3 regions of the Exiguobacterium sp. UBA7533 genome follow, and region 3 is predicted to be linked to each of the others. Evidence: riboswitches for the same ligand, from Rfam matches in the RefSeq annotation. Region 3 holds a riboswitch; each other region holds the start of a gene.

Region 1 (6,779 bases), 130 kb from region 3:
CTGAACCTCGACTCGGGATCGATCCTGAACTATCGCTTGATCAACAAGAATTACGAGCTGTTCGGTTTCGACCATTAAAGGAGCTTCAAGATGATTCACAGATTTCTCGTTTGCGTCGACTATCGTAACGATATAATTTTTGGATTAAATGAAAATTTAATAACCGTTTTTATACTTAAAAATAGTAGTCGGTAACTAAGCTTTTTGATAATCCAAAATCGCTCGATCCAGCGATAGAAAACGAGAACGTTATCAAGGTGTCGACTGCCTATCCGTTTTACCGAGTGGTCACAAATCGTATACGAATCGATAAGATATGAAAAAACGGATTCTCAGGTGCGGGAATCCGTTTTTTCATGCATTGTTCTTCTTTTGTTTTGCTGCCTCTTCTTCGACACGTTGCAACAAGCCCTGAACAATTTTCTCGTTTTCTCGTTCGCCACCGAGTGACAAGAGACTTTTCCCAACGAAGTTTGCCCCTTCATTTTTTCCTGTATAAATCAACAGACAACGAGCGTGTCCAAGTGGTTTGAGCGTAAACGTCATCTCAATCTTAAATATTTTAGCTAACGTGAATCCAATCGTATTTTGTTTAAAGTCCGGCTCATTCGTATAGGCTAAATCGGTCACGATGTAGGTTTCGAGTCGGTTGCCCTGCATGTACGTTTGACGATACGTCGAACCGACGACACCCGGTTTTCGTTCAATCACCTCATGCTGGACGACGTTCGGAATCAGACGTTGCAGCCGCGTGTGATCAAACAAGTGCCATGCTTCCTCAATCGGGATATCGAGCTGTCGTTCTTCTCTCCACGTAATCATAGATTCGCCCCCTTTCTATACAAATACCCTGTCATCCGGTCTTGTAACGTCCGGTGACAGGGCGGGAGCCGATTCTTATTTTACTGTGCTTGTTTCAAGAGCAGCTCCGAGGAACTTTGCCAGTTCAAGCATGCCGTAGCGTCCTGCAGCAGCTTCGGCATCGGAATTATAGTTCGTATTCGTATTGACATCATACGTATAGATCGTACCTGACGCATCCTTAATGAACTCGATACCTGCGACCGCAATCTGGTTCGCTTGGAGGAACGCTTCGTACTTTTCAATGATTGGATCATCGAAGCCTTCAACGATTTGGAACTTCATCGGTGTTTGCGGCGCTTCTTCACCAACTGGGCAAAACAAGTCGTCAATCACACACGCATCAGCTGGGCAAAGTTCGAATCCTTCCGACGTATCGACTCGGACCGCATAGACAAATTTTCCACCTACGAACTCACACCGCGTGATGTACGGTTCTGGTGCTTGGATGTACTCTTGAATCAACGTGATGCCATCGACTGGTTCGTCGAATGTCGAACCATCGAGATAAGCTTCAAGTGCTTCAATCGAATGGAATAACTGGACGCCGAGACCTTTCCCGGCACGGTTATGTTTCGTGATGAATGACGAAACACCGATTTCTTTTGCTGCTTGTACGATTTGATCACGTCCGACAGCAGCCGTTGTCTTTGGTACACGAATCCCAGCCTTACGTAACGCTGTGTATTGATTAACTTTGCTGACTTCAAGACGGAGCGCACGCGTTCCGTTAAAGACAGTGCGGTCATGCTCTTCTAACCAAGCGAGGACCCCTTCCGTCAACTCTGGCGCATAACGATGCCCCCGCGTATGCGAAGACGCACTCATACGACTGTAAAAGACACCTTCTGGCGGCAGTTCATCTAACGGTACGATTCCTTCATTTAAGTGCCACTGCTCGTACGGCAACTTGAGTTCTTCGAGACGTTTGATGAGATGATCCGTCCATTCTTGGTTTTCGTGGAGAATATGAATTTTTGTCATGATTGTTGACCTACCTTTCGTTTCGCTTCGACCAGTGGCATTACGTCACGGGCAAAGCGTTCCATTTCTTCAAGTTGTGGTGAGAATTGTAACAAGAGCAACGTGACACCAGCGGCTTCGAACGCTAGAATCCGTTCGGCAATCTGTTCTGGTGTTCCGATCAAGTTCGGTCGCAGACCACGGTTCGAGACGGAATAATCATTTCGTTCGACCTGTTGTTCGAGTTGCGATTTACTGATGAAATCTTGATAACCGGCATAACCGGCGCTGTCTTCCTTGACGTCCGTGATGCGTTGCCACTCAAGAAGCGCTTCTTCTTCCGTATCCCGACAAATGATGTAGGCAGCAAGACCGAAGCTCTCAAGCGGTGCGTGTCCCGTCGCTTCCCGGCGTACTTTCATATCATTGATTTTATGAGCTACTTCTTCAACAGTGCCTCCATGCATGACGTAGGCATCACAATGTTCGACGATCGTCCGTTTTCCGGCTTCACTCTCTCCACCAGCGTAGAGCTTAATCCCCGGACGCTGGACGGGTTTCGGATGGAGTTCTGCCTGTTCGATCGTGTAGTGATTGCCGGAGAAGCTGTACGGTGACGCATCTGCCCATAGTCCTTTCATGACCGTGACGAACTCTTCCGTTCGGGCATAGCGTTCATCGTGTGCAGTAAAAATACCGTTGTATTGTTTTGCTTCTTCTGCCCACCAGGCCGAGACGACATTGAGCGTAAATCGTCCTCCACTCAACTGATCGATGTTTGCCGCCATCTTCGCCGTCGTCGCCGGATTATGGAACCCGGGACGAACCGCTGTCATGATTTCAAGGCGTTCTGTTGTTGCAGCAATCGCCGCTGCCGTTGTCCATGCCTCAAGACTCGGTTCCTTGATGCCTTTGATATCGTTCAAGTTCAATTCCGCAATCAACGTCGTCGAGAAGCCGATCCGTTCAGCTGTTTGTGCGACTTGTTTCGCATAATCGAATGTCGCTGGCATCTGTTCATCCTCGACGTTACGTAGCCATCCCCCAAAAATCGGTAACCAAAAACCATACTCCACTCCATCGTCCCCCTTATCATAAAAAAACGCTCTTTTCGAAGTTCGAAAAGAGCGACGGTATCTTGTCCTGTCCGCTCTTATCTTCAGAAGGTATTCCTTCCTGGAAGTAGCACCTTCCGCCATAGCGGGGTTGCTGAAGTGTCTTCGGGCCAGTCCCTCGACTTCTCTAGATAAGATGTGTTGCATTCATCGTACAGAATTCATTGAACTAAAGCAACCATTAAACCGTCTTTTCCTATCGGATTTATTCCAAAGAAAAATCCCGACGTAGTGTCGGGATTCGGAATTAGTATGGTGCGACGAAATCTGATGTCTGCTCTGGCGCCTGCTCCCCACGAATACGATCGTAGAATTTGGCAAGCGTGACACTGAAGTATGGTCCGACCCATAGGACAGCAAGACCAAGCGTAACGATAACAAGCAACGCCCAACCGATAAACGATAAGAAGAGCAAGAATGCTTCCATCTTGTGTCCATCCATGAGTTGCCGTGAGCGTGTAATTGCCTCGAGAATACCGATTGACGGCTCATCCCGAAGGATGTAGTACGTCAACAAGTAAGAGAATGACTTGATGATACCAGGGATGATTAAGAGTAACGTCCAGAGCGCGATAAAGATGAACTGAACAATGGCCAGCCCCACCACTTTCAGGAACATACCATATGGCTCAAACAAATCCGTCACTTTCGTTTCTTCGCCACGAGCAATCGACATGGCAATCCATGTCCAACCGACTCCTACTGGAATCAATAAAATCGACACCAATGATACAACGAGATCTATACTACTAGACGGCTCATCGATATCCGATCCAAATAAATTAGGAACACCCTGAATAATACTAAACAGCAGAAAAGCTAGGACTGCAAATCCCCAACGACCGCTGAGCGACTCCTTCGCTGCTTTCTTTAATTGAGATGACATGAGTAAGGTCCTCCTTGAAAAATAAGTTCTCACCTTACTCTACGGCTTAAAACTTCTAATGTTTCACTCTTTTTTCAATAATTTCCCGTCTCGTCACTGGTTGAGCCAAACACGCTCAAGTTGTCGTCCACATGTTAGAACGAACGTTGAACATCGAAGCGCTTCATCGCAAACGAAATGTCATGTTTTTCGTCTATGTACGCTGATATATCTCCACAGCCGGATCCTGTTGCTTGTATTTCGCGACGATGACGATCAGGACCGTGATGATCACAAGCAGGAACCAAGAAGACAACTTTCCGAGATCAACGACTTCCCATCCTCTTTCCTGATGTGGATAGACCCACCCTTTAAAGAACGTCACGATATTCTCAGCGATCCAAATAAAGAACGCGATCAGTAAAAAAGACAGGACGAGCGGCATGCGGTAGATTGTCTGCTCGATCGTAAAATGAACCCATGACTTATAGAAGACAAGGACGACGAGGACCATCAATAGCCAGCGTGCATCGAAGATCCAGTGGTGGGTGAAGAAGTTGAGATAGACGAGACTGCCTACGCTGATCGCAAGCCAAGGTGGTGGAAATGCTGTGAAGCGTAAATGAAATCTTCGGAACGCTTGACAGACATAACTTGCGACACTTGCATACATGAATCCTGCATACAAAGGAACACCAGCCACTTTCGTTAGAGCCTGTTCCGGATAACTCCAAGACCCAACGTTCACTTTGAACAGTTCAAGTGCTAGACCAATCACGTGAAAGAGTAAGATCAGTTTGAACTCTTCCAGCGTTTCATAACGCGTGACAAGTAAGACGATTTGGACGAGAAGACACCATAGCAACAGGAGATCGTATCGAGCGATCGGTTCAGCAGGAAGATAACGTGAAAGAGCAAGCGCTGCGAAAATCATGACGGGAAAGACGCAACAGATGGCTTCTATGTATGTAAAACGAATCAGGTGCCGGATCGCTTTCATCCTGTCATCTCCTTTTTTCTTCAGTATACGTTTCTCTTTCGACCTTCCCCTCCTTCTTAAGATGGAAAAAACGGAAAATTTCGTCTTTCTTCTTCTACTTTCCTCATGATACAGTTAACGAATCAATTATTTTTAAGAAATGAGGTGTTAGACATGACGCGTCATCGTGCTTCCTGGTTATTACGCGCTACGTTAAAGTGGGGACTCTTCCTACTCGGTTTATTTTTACTCGCTCTCGGCTCATCGATGATGATCACTGCTGAACTCGGTGTCTCGACGTGGGATGTATTGCATCTCGGTCTCCAAAAGAAAACACCACTGTCCGTCGGAACGATTATTTTGCTCGTTGGTCTATTACTCGTGTTCGTTAAGTACACATTAGACCGCGTCACACCACAAATTGGAACACTCGTCAACGCGATTTTCGTCGGTGTCTTCATGAATCTTGTCCTTAATTCTCATCTCTTACCCTCTTTTGAGTCGATTTGGTTGAATACGATCTGGTTGATTTTCGGCATCTTCATCATCGGCATGGGGGCAGGTCTTTATGTTGCTGTCGGATATGGAGCCGGTCCACGCGATGGGTTGACGCTGACACTTGCAGAGCGATTTGGAACGTCGATTCGTCTGATGCGGACGATCATGGAGGTCACGGCATGCGGCATTGGCTGGTTGCTCGGTGGTCCTGTTTTCTTCGGTACAATCCTCTCGATTTTCTTAATCGGACCATTCCTACAATTTTGGTTATTCTATTTCCGTCGGATCATTGCAGCGATCGATGCAAAAGGAATTCCAGCGTCTAAACGCCAAATTAGCTAAGTCGCCTGACTCGATATCATTCCGCGTGAATGATATCTCTTTTTATGTTAAAAGCAAATAAGTTGCGTCATCAAATTAAACACGTTATATTCGTTTACATATCAATCTTTGATACGTCAAAGGTTTCTTCGAACGAAGGGAAGGATGTGATGGATTGAGTATCTCCTGCACTGAAAAAGGACGGTTGATCTATGCACTCGTTTCTGTCAATAAGACGATTGCTCAAAAATTCGATCTCTGTACGGATGGTTTTAGTCAGACTCGAATGGATCTACTCGCTCAACTACAAGTCGATCAAACGATTAGCCAAAAAGAGTTACAAAAACGCGTCAATGTGGATCATGCGGCAGTGACCCGTCATCTCAAGCACCTGGAATCGACCGGGATGATTGCTCGCGAGCGTTCAGCTGCTGACAATCGGGTGATTCTTGTTTCTTTAACGGAACAAGGGGCGACGCGCATCGCTCAATTACGCGAACAAAAAGATGAGTTTCTCGAGGATCTACTCGAAGGATTCTCTGCTGAAGAACAACGGACGTTAGCTGAGATGATTCAGCGCATCGAAGCAAACGCTGACGCATTACCTAAACTAAAAGAGGAGTCGATTTAATATGGCAACGCAAACTCAAACAGACTTCATGGAAATCGTTAAAGGACGTCGCTCGATTCGTAACTACGACACGAACGTAAAAATTTCAAAAGAAGAAATGACACAAATCCTTGAAGAAGCAACACTTGCACCTTCTTCCGTCAACATGCAACCATGGCGTTTCCTCGTCATCGATAGCGAAGAAGGAAAAGCAACACTTGCACCACTCGCGAAATTCAACCAAGTCCAAGTCGAGACATCTTCTGCTGTCATCGCTGTCTTCGGTGACATGAACGCAGTCGATCAACTCGAAAACATCTACGACACAGCTGTTGCGAAAGGGCTCATGCCACAAGAAGTACGCGATCGCCAAGTACCTGCGATCCAAGGCATGTACAGTAGTATCTCAGCAAACGATTTGAAAGATAGCATCTTGATCGACTCAGGTCTCGTTTCGATGCAATTGATGCTCGTCGCTCGTGCGCACGGATATGATACGAACCCAATCGGTGGTTACGAGAAAGATCAAATCGCAGAAGCATTCGGTCTTGAAAAAGAGCGTTATGT
Region 2 (6,779 bases), 150 kb from region 3:
GAATCAACTGTTCGGCTGCAAGCACCTTTAACGCGTCACGGACAGGTGAGCGACTGACTGAAAAATCAGAGGCTATTTTGTTTTCGGATAATATGGTACCGCTTTCAATTTTTCCTGAAATGATCCGCATTCGTAGTTCGTGCGCGACACGATCTCCGGCAGAAGCTTTTGACAACCACTTCAAGGGGTATAACAGTTCTGACATAAAATCACCTGATTTCTAGAGTGAGTATACTTGTATACAAGTTAGTATATACGTTTTTCTCTAAAATGCAAACGCTTCACTTAAATCTTAGAGATTCAACTGGCAATCAGGAAATCGGTTCCAAATATGTTAGGGTGAAGGAGTAATCAATAACCAGAATGGGTAAGGAGGAGATAATACATATGAATATTTTAGTTGTAGGTGCAGGAGCAGTCGGAGGTTATTTCGGGGGCCGTCTTGCTGAGCAAGGTGAACAGGTGACCTTTCTCGTCCGTCCGAAGCGATATGAACAATTACAAAAAACAGGTCTACAGATCACTAGTCCTCATGGCGATATCACGATCACTCCTCAGTTAGTGACACGAGACATGCGACCGGATCACGTATTTGATGTCGTTTTACTTTCGACGAAAGCCTATCACTTAGATGATGTCTTAAAGGATCTTAGACCATTCGTTTCGAACGAGACGTGTATCATTCCTTTATTGAATGGCATGCAACATATTCGTCGGTTAACAGAAGTCTTCGGAGAAGAGCGTGTACTGGGCGGTCTTTGCTTCATTGAATCGACGCTTGATGCAGAAGGACGCATTTTACAGACGAGTCCGTCACATCGACTGTTGTTTGGCTCACGAACCGGCAAACCAACAGCCCGTTTGCAGGAGATCGCAACACGTTTTGCGAAAGCGAAGGCACCGATGGCGTACTCGATGCATATCATGGATGACATGTGGCAAAAGTATCTTTTTATTTCGACATTTGCGGGTGTGACGACGCTGTTTCGTTCAGCGATCGGTTCGATTCGGGAAGAAGCTGTCGGGCGTCAGATGATTGTAGACGTCATGAACGAAGCGAAACAGGCGATGGAAGAACAGGGCGCGGTCTTCAATGACGATACAGAAACGGTGCTATTGAAGCAGATGCATGCGATGGAAGATACGATGAAATCGTCGATGTTGCGCGATATGGAAAAAGGTCAGCCAGTCGAAGTGGAACATTTTTTCAGCGCCTTGTTAAAACCTACTTCGACAGAACGGTTCAGAGCTTTAAAATTAGTCGAAGCAAACTTACGCATGTATCTTGGAACGATTAAATAGTTACATTTTTCTATTTTAGAAAAATAATGGAGTAGTACAAATGTTTCGTTTTGATGACGAAAGACCTGTTTCCCCTAGGAATCGTTGACTTCCGAAATAAAGTTCATCTATTGTTAATGAGATTGAAAAAAAGTGATAATATATTTTTCCGCATTTTTTCTTGCAAGGACGAATGAAGCAGACGAGAGGGGAAGTTTATCCATTATGAAACGTATTATTATTCGTGCAGGTATGACACCATTCGAACAGTTCGATGCTCCTTATTTGATGAAACATAATTCCATTGGAGGAAACGTTGGAAATCTCATTTATCAATACAGTATCTTTCGGACGTTGATGACAGAAGGTACGACGATTACACCGGACTATTACTATTACGATGAAGAACGGGCGGACGAAATCAATGCCAACTTTGATCTTTATGTCATTCCGTTAGCGGATGCATTCCGAAAAGAATTCGTACCGACGTTGCGGAAGTACACCCGCCTTATCAAGAAATTAAAAATTCCAGTCGTCGTCATCGGTGTAGGCTTACGTGCACCGTTTGAACCAGATCTAGACGGCGGATTCCCGTTCGATGAAGATGTCAAAGCATTCGTCAGCGCTGTACTTGAGCGCTCAAGCATGCTTGGTCTTCGTGGGGAAATCACGTCGAAATACTTGACGCGTCTTGGTTTTCGCGAAGGCATTGATCATCGTGTCATCGGATGTCCTTCGATGTACGCGTTTGGTCGCGACTTACATATTCGTGAAACGAACATTACGCCCGAGTCGATGATTACGGTCAACTCGTCACGTTTAGCACCACAAAATGTTCTTGATTTCATTACGCGCGGAATGGAAGAGTATCCGAATCATTACTTCATTCCCCAATGGATGAAGGAACTGAAATTGACGTATACAGGAACGCATCCGATCGCAGATTTGTCCGTGACGAACTATCCGGTGAAGATGTCGGATCCTGCTTACATGAACGATCGTGTTCGTTTCTTCTTGAACGCACAAACATGGTTCGATTTCATCGGGCAGGCAGACCTCAGTTTTGGTGCGCGCTTGCATGGAAATATCACAGCAACGCTTGCGGGTACGCCGAGTATCCTCATTCCAAAGGATGCACGAATGCGCGAACTAACGGATTATCATCAGTTGACGCATATTTGGGCGAACGACATCAAAGCGGATACACAATTATCCGACGTCGTAGCCAATGCTGATTTCCAAAGTCCGGCACGTGTTCAAGCACGTAACTTCGACAACTTCGTTGATTTCTTGAACGTGAATGATCTTGAACACATTTATCAAGAGACGAACTATCCTGAGAATGTACCGTTTGACCGTCAAATGGCGCAAGCGGAACTACTTCCACCGGTTCAACCGATTTCTGGCGTGAGTCTCGAAGAAGCAGTAGCTCGTTTCGAACGCTTCTTCCCGGAACAAGAGAAGAAGATCGCGGATGCGCAAAAACAGGCAAAAGCGCAATTGGCCGAAAAAGATAAGAAAATCAAAGCATTGCAGAAACAGACAACGACGACTCAAAAAGATCAGGAAATTGCGGCGCTCAAAGCACAACTGGCTGCTCAAACGAAGAAAATGAAGCATCAGCAAGGAACATTGAACCGGAAAGCGGTTCGGGCAGCCTTAAAGACAGCGGATTTATTTGCTAAAAAATAAAACGTTCTAACATTCCGGATCATTACGATACGGAATGTTTTTTAATAGGAGTATTCTGAATTGCGTTGACAATTCGGAAAAGACTTGATAGGGTTAGGAACAATTACATACTTATCCAGAGAGGTGGAGGGACTGGCCCTATGAAACCTCAGCAACAGGTCGAAAGATACTGTGCTAATTCCTGCGGGTGTTGCACCCGATCGATAAGATTTCCGAATTGTCGACCGACGCATCCGTGAGGATGCGTTTTTTGTTTGAAATAGGTGGAACGAGGAGGAAATGGATTCATGAAAACGAGCGGAGCTTTTCGACGCAAGATGGAATCACGTCATCTGATCATGCTGTCGTTAGGAGGCGTCATTGGAACAGGATTATTTTTAAGTACAGGTTATACGTTGGAACAAGCGGGACGTGTCGGAACGATTTTGTCGTATTTGATAGGAGCCGTCGTCGTCTACTTAGTCATGCTAAGTCTTGGCGAACTCGCTGTACACATGCCGGAAACCGGATCATTCCATAAGTACGCAACGAAGTATATCGGACCCGGTACCGGTTATACGGTGGCCTGGCTCTACTGGCTGACGTGGACGGTCGCCCTTGGTTCAGAATTCACGGCAGCAGGCATTTTAATGCAACGTTGGTTCCCGTCGATTCCAGTCTGGGTGTTCAGTGCATTATTCGCTGCGATGATCCTTGGTATCAACGTCTTGAAGGTCCGCGTATTTGCTGAAGTCGAGTTTTGGTTCTCCGCCATTAAGGTCGTAACGATCATTGCTTTCATTTTACTTGGTGCGGGAGCCATCGTTGGCTTCATCCCATTACAAGATGGTAGCCCAGCACCATTCTTTTCTTCCTTAACGGAAGGAGGATTGTTTCCAAATGGAGCATTTGCGATCTTCATGACGATGCTTGCTGTGAACTTTGCTTACTCAGGAACGGAATTGATCGGCGTCGCAGCGGGTGAAGCGGTCGATCCGAAGCGGACGATTCCGCTTGCGATCCGAACAACGATTTTGCGACTCGTCCTCTTTTTCGTCGGTACGATCATCGTATTAGCCGTCTTATTGCCAACGGAAGGGAAGGGCGTGCTCGAAAGTCCGTTCGTTGCGGTGTTCGAACGAATCGGAATTCCGTATGCGGCAGACGTGATGAACTTCGTCATTCTGACAGCGATCTTGTCGGCAGCGAACTCTGGGCTTTACGCTGCCTCCCGGATGCTTTGGTCGCTTGCGAACGAACGCATGATTCCGCGCTTCTTCGCCCAGGTGACGCCAAGTGGGGTTCCACTTCGAGCTGTATTGTTCAGCATGCTTGGCGGAGGACTTGCTTTGCTGTCTAGCATCTATGCAGCAGGAAGTGTCTATATTGCGCTCGTCTCGATTTCCGGCCTTGCTGTCGTCGTCGTCTGGATGAGTATCAGCGTTGCGCAGTATCGCTTCCGGAAACAATTCCTCCGCGAAGGGCATACGGTCGACGAATTGGTCTATCGTACACCACTCTTTCCATTGGTACCGATCGCCGCTTTCGTCGTCTGTTTGATTTCCCTGATTGGTATCGGATTTGATCCGACGCAACGAGTCGCCTTGTATTGCGGTATCCCATTCATCGTGATCTGTTATGTCGTTCATGCGTTCACGAATTCTTCTCAGAAACGGAGTGTTGAAGATGTCCCGAATCAAAAATCCAGTTGATCAACGATTACAGGAAGTTCCTTTCCTAATTTTAGATGGTGCGCTTGCGACTGAACTCGAACAAAAGGGATTCGACCTGAACGATGCACTCTGGTCAGCACGCCTCTTAATCGAAGCACCGGAACAGATTGAGCGTGTCCATCACGATTACTTTGAAGTGGGCGCCGATGTTGCGATCACCTCAAGCTATCAAGCAAGTATCGAAGGATTCAAGCAACGTCACATCACGACCGAGGAAGCACAAGCGTTAATTCGACAAACGGTTACCTTAGCGCAAGATGCACGGACGCGTAGCGGAAAGAGTGCCGCATTGATTGCGGGATCAGTTGGTCCTTATGGTGCCTACTTAGCAGATGGTTCTGAGTATCGCGGTCATTATGGTGTGTCAGCAGATGTGCTAGAAGCCTTCCACAGACCGCGCATCGAAGCATTGATTGAAGCGGGGGCTGATCTGCTGGCATTCGAGACGATTCCGTCGCTTGAGGAAGCTGTCGTGTTGTTCGGGATTCTCGAAGCGTTCCCGGAAGTATCTGCTTGGCTGACGTTCTCGCTTCAAGATGCGACGCACATCAGTGAGGGAACACCGCTTGCGATATGCATCGAGACAATCGGACAGCATCCGCAACTTGCAGCAATCGGTGCAAATTGTTTTCCGGCATCCTACGCGACCGACTTCATCCGTCACGTTAAGACGTTGACGAGTGTTCCAATCATTGTCTATCCGAACTCCGGTGAAGTCTATGATCCGGTCGCAAAGACGTGGTCGGGTACGAATCAGTGCACGTCGTTCCAAGCCATCGCAAAGACATGGTATGAAGCTGGAGCACGATTGATTGGCGGTTGTTGTAGAACTTCACCGGAACATATCGCGCAAATTCGTTCGGTTTGCCAGGTTTCTCATACGTGATGAATGATGACGAAAAAACGGACACGAAATCGATTGATTTCGTGTCCGTTTTTTTAATGGTGTGATTCCATTACCGTTCGCGCAAGGCGCGATTGAATTGTTGCAATAGGCGTCCGAAATCTTCTGCATCATCCGCTGGCCAGTCTGTCAGTAGACGTTCGATGCTCGCGAGACGTGCGGTTCGGTAGATGGTGAGTTCTTGTTGTCCTTTATCTGTAATATGATAGAAGAAGGCTCGCCCATCTGTCGGATCTTTTACTTTTTCAACGAGTTGCTTCTGATCGAGTGCCGCTGCTTGGCGACTGACGGTCGAGACATCGAGCTGAAGTTCACGGGCAAGTGTTTTAACACCGACGTTGCCGGAATCCGCTAATTGTCGCAGTAAGAGATAAGAAGCACGGTCCAAATTACGATTGTCTGCCGTCGCCGTCGTTAAGCGCCGGATCAGGATCGCTAACTCGAGTTCAATGGTTTCGAGTGATTGTTGAGACATCGGGTATCTCCCCTTTCAAAAAAGTCTCTCTGTCCCTCATGATTACCCAATGTGGATAAGCTGTCAATGCGAAAAGCAGGAGGCTTGACAGAGTTGTAGTTGTATTATACAATCATTTTTGTTCTTTTAATTGTATCATACAACTTTCGTAGATGAGAAACGAACGACAAAGGAGAATTCAGATGAAAGCTTATGAATCGATGAAACAAGAGGTCATTACGGTAAACGATACAGATCTGATTCGTACGGTCATCGAACGATTCATTCAATCTGGTATTAGCGGCGTACCCGTCATCAATGCCGAGCAAGAGGTCGTCGGTTATATCAGTGACGGAGATATCATGCGCGCGATCGGAAAACACAAGGACATCATCGTCGATACATTCTTATATGTAGATGTCATCAAAGGAGACGAAGAAGATTATGAAGATCGAATTCGTCATATCTTGAATCGACCTGTCATGGAACTTGCACGCCGGAAGGTTGTAACAGCAGACGCTGATACAGAAATGGAAGAGATTGCAGCAACACTTGGCGCAAAACGGATCAAAAAGCTTCCAATCCTTAAGGCAGGACGTCTTGTTGGGATCATTAGTCGAGGCGACGTCATCCGCCATTCGTTTAAACAGTTCATATAATACATTCAATAGAAAGAAGGGACACTATGGCACTTGCTGAAAAAACAACGACGCTTGAGCCGGAAACGGTATTAGCG
Region 3 (6,779 bases):
CTGACGAGAGATGCGTCACAGGTGAAACGTGAGTCATGAGCTTGCGCCATTCTTCCCGTCCACCTTTATAAAACTTAATGTGAGCGATCCAGGTCTGAATGAAAGTAAACAATAAAAAATTCGTCGGTGGATATAAGGCAATGACACCACTGATCAATGGCATGTGTCGTTCATCGCGCTCACCAACGAAAGCAGATGGGGCAAGTGCCGTCGTCAGCATGAGTGCAGCTCCGGCTGAGTCTCCCCATACCATCATCCGTCCTCTTAAAATGCGAAGATCTTCTGCTTCTTTGTTCAAAAAGCATAAGGCATCCCGTACATCTTCGAGATTATCCGGAAAATAACTCCCTTCTTCAAACAGACGATAATCGATACTACAAACAGCAACCCCAAGTTCAAGCAGGCGATCAACGATCGGGCTAAAACAGAACAGATCCTCGCGCTCTCCACGAACGAATGCGCCACCGTGCGCGTAGATCGCGACCGGAAACGGTCCTTCCCCCGGCGGATAATAGAGATCGAGTTGTAAGGTACGGTCTCCCACTTGTTTGTAAGTGAGTGTCCGCGGTGCGAGTTGTTTTTCTGTGATTGGCAAGGCGGGTTCAGTCCACCGAAGTAATGCACCGTAATTATTCCAGATACTTGCTCCCGCAGCTGCCGTCGTTAGTAATGCAGCTCCCCCCATTAGCCATGCAGTTTCACGTTTCACTTGATCACCTCCAAAAGACGTACCAATTCCTTCACTTTATTATCCTTTTACCCCGTTTTAAAAGAAGTCGAACGTCTCGGTATTCGTACTTGACGCTTCTCAAACGTTCCGCTATAGTGAAAAAGTCCAAATCGGAATAATTACGTTTTAATAACGGAGGTAACATATAATGAAAAATATCATTCCTGCTTTAACGGTCGCATTCGCGAGCGCAAGTATCCTCGCAGCTTGTGGATCAAACACCGATTCATCGACTTCAGATGATAAAAAGACGGAAATCTATACATCGACGTTCGCAACAGCTGCCATTGCCCGTGAAATCGGTGGTAATCAAGTCAACGTCAAGATGATCGTCCCACCTGGAGCAGATCCGCACTCCTATGAACCGACGTCAAAGCAACTCACTGAGATTGCCAAAGGTGACCTTTTCCTTTTGACGGGTACGACACTTGAACCCTATTCAAAAAAAATCCAAGAGAGTCTAAAAGGCACGGACGTCCGGTTCGTCGAGACGAGTAAGGATGTCACTTTGCTGGAATCGGATGCTACGCTTCACGCACATGAAGAAGAGGGACATACAGAAGAAGAGCATGCGCACGAAGAAGCAGGGCACGATGATCACGCAACTGATGAACATGCGCACGAAGAGGAAGAACACGATCATGGAAAATACGATCCACACGTCTGGCTTGATCCTGTCAACGCCAAAGCAATGGCACGTTCTATCACAGTCGCCTTATCAAAAGAAGTACCAAAAGACAAAGCAACATTCGAAAAAAACTTGAAAGCGTTCGATCAGCAAGCTGACGCACTCGATAAAGAGTTCAAGCAAGCCGTTGCTGACGGATCGAAAAAAGAACTTCTCGTCACACATGCAGCTTACGGTTACCTCGCCGAACGATACGGGTTCACGCAGCTTCCAATCGCCGGAATTTCCCCTTCCGATGAACCGTCACAAAAACAACTGGCTGCTTTAGTGAAAGAAGCGCGGATGCATGATTTGAAATACGTCGCGTTCGAAGAAACGGTTTCACCAAAGGTTGCGCGTGTCATCCAAAAAGAAATCGGAGCTAAATCCGTGACGATCCATAACCTCGAGTCGGTGATGAAATCGCAGCAAAACAGCTCGTATTTTAAGTTGATGGAAGAAAACGTCCAGACGTTAAAACAGGCACTTCAGTAAAGTACAGTTGACACGCGTTACTCAATGCGGTACGGTAAGAAACGTGTTTTACAACAATTGAATGACTTCTTTTTATCGCGAGAAACGGAGGGACTGGCCCAATGATGTTTCGGCAGCGGACGATTTGATTCGTACTGTGCCAAATCCAGCAAGCGAAAGCTTGAGAGATAAGAAGAGCGTCTTTATTTCATAAAGACCTCCTTCTTTCTTGCGAAGGGGTCTTTTTTTGTATCTTTGAGAAATGAGGTATCAACAATGAAAGAAACGATTACGCCTAACAAATGGGCACTGCTTCCGCTCGTCGTATTCCTGGTCCTCTTCATCGGAGCCGGTATCTTCTATGACGATTTTTACAAATTTCCGATTCTGATCGCCGCTTTGATCGCGTTGATCTTTGCTGCAATCACGACGAAAGGATCGATTAATCAAACGGTTGAACGAATCGCAACCGGTGCCGGAAATCCTGATATCATGATCATGGTCTTCATTTTCTTATTAGCCGGTGCGTTCTCTGGAACAGCGGAAGCGATCGGCGCAATCGAAGCAACTGTCAATGCTGCTTTGACGTTCTTACCTCCTTCACTCCTGATGAGTGGGATATTTGTTATCGCAGCATTCATCTCGATGGCAATGGGTACCTCGACAGGAACGATTGCCGCTCTCGCACCGATTGCCTTCGGTATTCATGAAGCAACAGGTATCAACGTTGCGATCGCAGCAGCGTCAGTCGTTGGTGGTTCGATGTTCGGTGATAACTTGTCGTTCATCTCGGATACGACAATCGCTGCCGTTCGGACACAAAAAACGAACATGCGCGATAAATTCCGGACGAACTTCATGATCGTTCTCCCGGCTGCCGTCTTAACGGTCATCTTACTCGCGTTCGTTTCTGGTTCTGGCGATGCGGCAGCAGCTAAAGCATTCGAGTTCTACAAATTAATTCCGTATCTCGCCGTCATCGTCCTTGCACTATTTGGTGTCAATGTCATTCTTGTTCTCGTCGGTGGCACATTACTCACTGGCATCATCGGTATGATCGACGGTAGCTTTGGCTTAAGTGGGTTCGTCCTTTCGATGTCTGAAGGAATGATGGGCATGGCAGAAATTTCAATCTTGACACTCCTCATGGGTGGTCTCGTCAGTTTGATCACGTTCAATGGCGGAATCGCCTACTTGAAAGAGACGTTGACGCGCAAGATTTCACAGCGTCGCGGTGCTGAATTCAGTATGGCAGCACTCGTCAGTGCGACGAACCTCGCAACGGCGAACAATACGATCTCGATTCTCGTCGCTGGACCACTCGCGGCTGAAATCGCTGATACGTATGAAATCGACCGCAAGAAATCAGCGAGTATTCTTGATATCTTCTCTTGTGGTATTCAAGGCATCATTCCGTATGGGGCACAACTGCTGATCGCAGCAGAGTTGACGAAGACAGCTTCACCAGAACTGATTCCGTATCTGTTCTATCCGTTCCTGCTCTTCGTCTGTGGATCGATTGCCATCATCTTTGGTTTCCCACGTCCGAAAAAATCAGTTGCTCAACAGGAAAAAATCTCTTCTTAACCAACGACAGGTCCGATCATGGTGATCGGACCTGTTTCATTATTTTTTCTGCTTCGCTTGTCGTTCTAAAATCAAATACGCGATTGCTGGAAGTGGAAACTGAAGGAGTCCCGCGCCTCCCCATACCCACGGGTTACGTCCTGATTTTCGTGCACTGAAAAATAGGCTAACTGCTTGCGTGACTAACAAGGCACTAATACTAAGCCAAGCTCCCTTTGATAGCTTTTTATTCTTTTGAGCCATCCTTTCTCCCCCTCTTTCTGACATACGGTCAGATGTGATGAATTCTCTTTTATTTTAACCTATTCTATTCCTCCATGAGCATGGAAACGGACGGTTTCGTTCGTTCGTGCTAAACTAAACGAGCAAATCTAAACTACGTTTTATGAGGAGGAGTAACACATGCAATACGCAAAACTTTCAAACGGTATTACGATTCCCCAAATCGGATTCGGTGTCTGGCAAGTAGACGAAGAAACAGAAGCACCCGCTGCTGTTGCTGAAGCACTACGTGTCGGCTATCGTCATATCGATACAGCTGCTGTCTATAAAAACGAGCGCGGTGTCGCAAAAGGAATCAAAGAAAGCGGCGTGAAACGTGAGGATCTCTTCTTAACGTCGAAAGTCTGGAACGATGATATTCGTGCCGGTCGGACGAAGGAAGCATTCGCAGAATCGCTCGAACGTCTCGAAACAGACTACCTTGACCTCTACCTGATCCACTGGCCAGTCGAAGGCTATATCGAAGCGTGGAAAGCAATGGTTGAACTTTATGAAGCAGGCAAGATCAAAGCGATCGGTGTCTCGAACTTCAAGGAACATCACCTCGATACATTGGCAGAAGAGGGCTTGATGGCACCAATGATCAACCAAGTCGAATTGCATCCACAATTGCCGCAACACGAACTGCACGAATACTTGCAAGATCACAACATCCAAGTCGAAGCATGGAGTCCACTCATGCAAGGGAAATTCCTCGAAATCAACGATTTCAAGGAAATCGCAGAGAAGCATGGTAAGACACCTTCACAAGTCGTCTTGCGCTGGCACCTCGACAACGGTATCGTTGCTCTTCCAAAATCCGTCACACCAGAACGCATTGCAGAAAACTTCGACGTCTTTGATTTCCAACTCGATGCCGATGATCTTGAGAAAATTGATCGTCTAGCAACGGATGTCCGCCTCGGACCGGATCCAGACGAAATCGATTTTTAATCTAAAAGTTATTGTAAAAAGAGTGATTTCCATGTGAAGTCATCTTGATTTAGATGAACGACAAGAGACCCGTTTCCAGTCGACGACTTGGAAGCAGGTCTCTTTTTTATAGATGGTACTAGTCATACGTAATAAATTAAAATCGTATCTTCCGCTTCTTCTGCCTTTTGAAAATAGGCACGCAGATCGGCGAACTGCTCCCAGACATATTCGAATTCGCCCGGTATTCCAGCTTCATCATGAATCGAAGCGAGTGCCCGTTGATCGAAGTTTCGCATCACTTCAGCGGAAATGATCAAAAGCGGTAAAGGAAGAATACCGACGATTGCCGCTTTTTCCTCATTGACGATCAACTCTTCACCAATGATCGCTCGCCCTAGATTATAGTGCGTGTCCTGATCAATATAGATATCGATTTGATTCATCAAATGGTAGATGGCATTCGTTTGTTCGAGGGCAAACAATTGTTCATGGTCGGGTTGTGTCTCATGAATGAATAATATCCAGTCCATGATGATGTGGGGATCGTTTCCGAACGACTCCCAGACCGCATCCGTGACGCGAACGAAATGTACGTTTTCCATTCTCCCCCTCCCTTCTATACTCTGTATTCCCTTTTTAAATTCGTTCTATACAAAAAAAAGAGCCAGATTTCTCTGACTCCCTTTTCTTAGATCGCTTTTTCGTCTTCTTCTGACCCATGCCATGCTTCAAGCGTATGTTTTCCTGGCAAGTTCGGAATTGAATCCGCATAGAAACGCGGCTCTTTTCCTGATTTTCGTTGTGTCACGTAATCATCGAGCGCAAGCTTCGCGATTTTTGCGAGGCGGAAAATCGCATATAGATTAACGATCGCCATCAGTCCCATACAGATGTCCGCTAAAGCCCAAACGAGACTAGCCGACTCGACAAGTGAACCGAAGACGATCATGACGAGGACGAGTGCACGGTATGCCATCATGACTTGTTTATTGTCACGGATGAACGTGATGTTCGATTCACCGTAATAGTAGTTTCCAACGACAGAACTAAAGGCAAAGAGGAAGATGGCAAGTGCCATGAATCCTGTCGCAAGTGATCCAACTTGCGACGCAAGTGCCCCTTGCGCTAAATCAATACCGGCTAAGGCATCTCCATTCGCATCTTTTGTCGGAACACCACTGACGAGAACAATCATCGCTGTCGCCGAACAGACCATCAACGTATCAACGAAGACCGCGAATGATTGAATCAAGCCTTGTTTGACCGGGTGGGAGACTTCAGCCGTTGCTGCTGCGTTCGGTGCCGAACCCATACCGGCCTCGTTCGAGAACAAACCGCGACGAATACCATTCAGAACGGCCGCTCCGATTGCTCCCCCTGCTAGTGTCTTAAATTCGAATAATCCTTCTTGGAAAATCAATTTAAAGACGTTCGGTAATACTTCAAGATTCGTCACCATGATATACAGGGCGATCAGGATATAACCACCTGCCATGATTGGAACCATGAACGAAGCGACTGTCGCAATACTACGAACACCACCAAAAATGATCAGTGCCGTCAAGACGACCAATCCGACCGTAATCCACATCTTATCCACACCATATTGACTTTGCAGTGACAAGGAAATCGTATTCGATTGGACAGAGTTGAAGACAAAACCAAATGAGATCGTGATCAGAACACTAAAGACGATTCCTAACCACCGTTGTCCAAGCGCTTTTTCCATGTAATAGGCTGGACCACCACGCCATTCTTTTCCGTCACGTACCTTATAAATCTGAGCAAGTGTACTTTCAACGAATGCTGATGCCGATCCAATTAAGGCAATCAACCACATCCAAAAAACTGCTCCTGGACCACCTAGTGCAATTGCAGCCGCTACACCCGCGATGTTTCCGGTACCAACACGCGCTGCCGTACTGATTGCGAATGCTTGAAATGGAGAGACACCGTCTTTTCCATCATCTGTTCCTTGGAACAATAAGCGAACCATCTCCGGAATCATCCGGAATTGAACGAACCGCATTCGAAGTGTAAAATAAATGCCTAACACGACTAGCAGTGTGATCAGTACATTTGTCCATAACAAATCACTGACTCTATTCACTAACTTCATTAATT

The links. Region 3 has a riboswitch for S-adenosylmethionine ahead of B2U10_RS14085 (Na+/H+ antiporter NhaC family protein). Riboswitches for the same ligand answer to the same signal wherever they lie in the genome.
Region 1: linked by a shared signal. The riboswitch ahead of B2U10_RS13435 (LLM class flavin-dependent oxidoreductase) and the one ahead of B2U10_RS14085 (Na+/H+ antiporter NhaC family protein) in region 3 are both predicted to bind S-adenosylmethionine.
Region 2: linked by a shared signal. The riboswitch ahead of B2U10_RS13315 (amino acid permease) and the one ahead of B2U10_RS14085 (Na+/H+ antiporter NhaC family protein) in region 3 are both predicted to bind S-adenosylmethionine.

Annotation. Positions count from the first base shown of each region.
Region 1 covers NZ_DLMP01000014.1:85,930-92,708, reverse strand. The annotation lists gene B2U10_RS13450 (NUDIX domain-containing protein) at 1-128, shown strand, start outside; gene B2U10_RS13445 (hypothetical protein) at 355-822, opposite strand; gene B2U10_RS13440 (ATP-grasp domain-containing protein) at 898-1,845, opposite strand; gene B2U10_RS13435 (LLM class flavin-dependent oxidoreductase) at 1,842-2,900, opposite strand; SAM riboswitch class I at 2,975-3,077, opposite strand; gene B2U10_RS13430 (DUF975 family protein) at 3,187-3,825, opposite strand; gene B2U10_RS13425 (DUF817 domain-containing protein) at 4,019-4,804, opposite strand; gene B2U10_RS13420 (YczE/YyaS/YitT family protein) at 4,958-5,623, shown strand; gene B2U10_RS13415 (MarR family winged helix-turn-helix transcriptional regulator) at 5,778-6,233, shown strand; gene B2U10_RS13410 (nitroreductase family protein) at 6,235-6,779, shown strand, end outside.
Region 2 covers NZ_DLMP01000014.1:63,996-70,774, forward strand. The annotation lists gene B2U10_RS13300 (GntR family transcriptional regulator) at 1-205, opposite strand, end outside; gene B2U10_RS13305 (ketopantoate reductase family protein) at 388-1,302, shown strand; gene B2U10_RS13310 (polysaccharide pyruvyl transferase family protein) at 1,507-2,973, shown strand; SAM riboswitch class I at 3,082-3,183, shown strand; gene B2U10_RS13315 (amino acid permease) at 3,261-4,664, shown strand; gene mmuM (homocysteine S-methyltransferase) at 4,639-5,571, shown strand; gene B2U10_RS13325 (MarR family winged helix-turn-helix transcriptional regulator) at 5,642-6,064, opposite strand; gene B2U10_RS13330 (CBS domain-containing protein) at 6,247-6,702, shown strand; gene B2U10_RS13335 (MFS transporter) at 6,729-6,779, shown strand, end outside.
Region 3 covers NZ_DLMP01000014.1:218,928-225,706, reverse strand. The annotation lists gene B2U10_RS14095 (alpha/beta hydrolase) at 1-709, opposite strand, end outside; gene B2U10_RS14090 (metal ABC transporter solute-binding protein, Zn/Mn family) at 879-1,892, shown strand; SAM riboswitch class I at 1,962-2,066, shown strand; gene B2U10_RS14085 (Na+/H+ antiporter NhaC family protein) at 2,148-3,458, shown strand; gene B2U10_RS14080 (hypothetical protein) at 3,498-3,701, opposite strand; gene B2U10_RS14075 (aldo/keto reductase) at 3,861-4,673, shown strand; gene B2U10_RS14070 (YfbM family protein) at 4,796-5,257, opposite strand; gene B2U10_RS14065 (alanine/glycine:cation symporter family protein) at 5,344-6,779, opposite strand, start outside.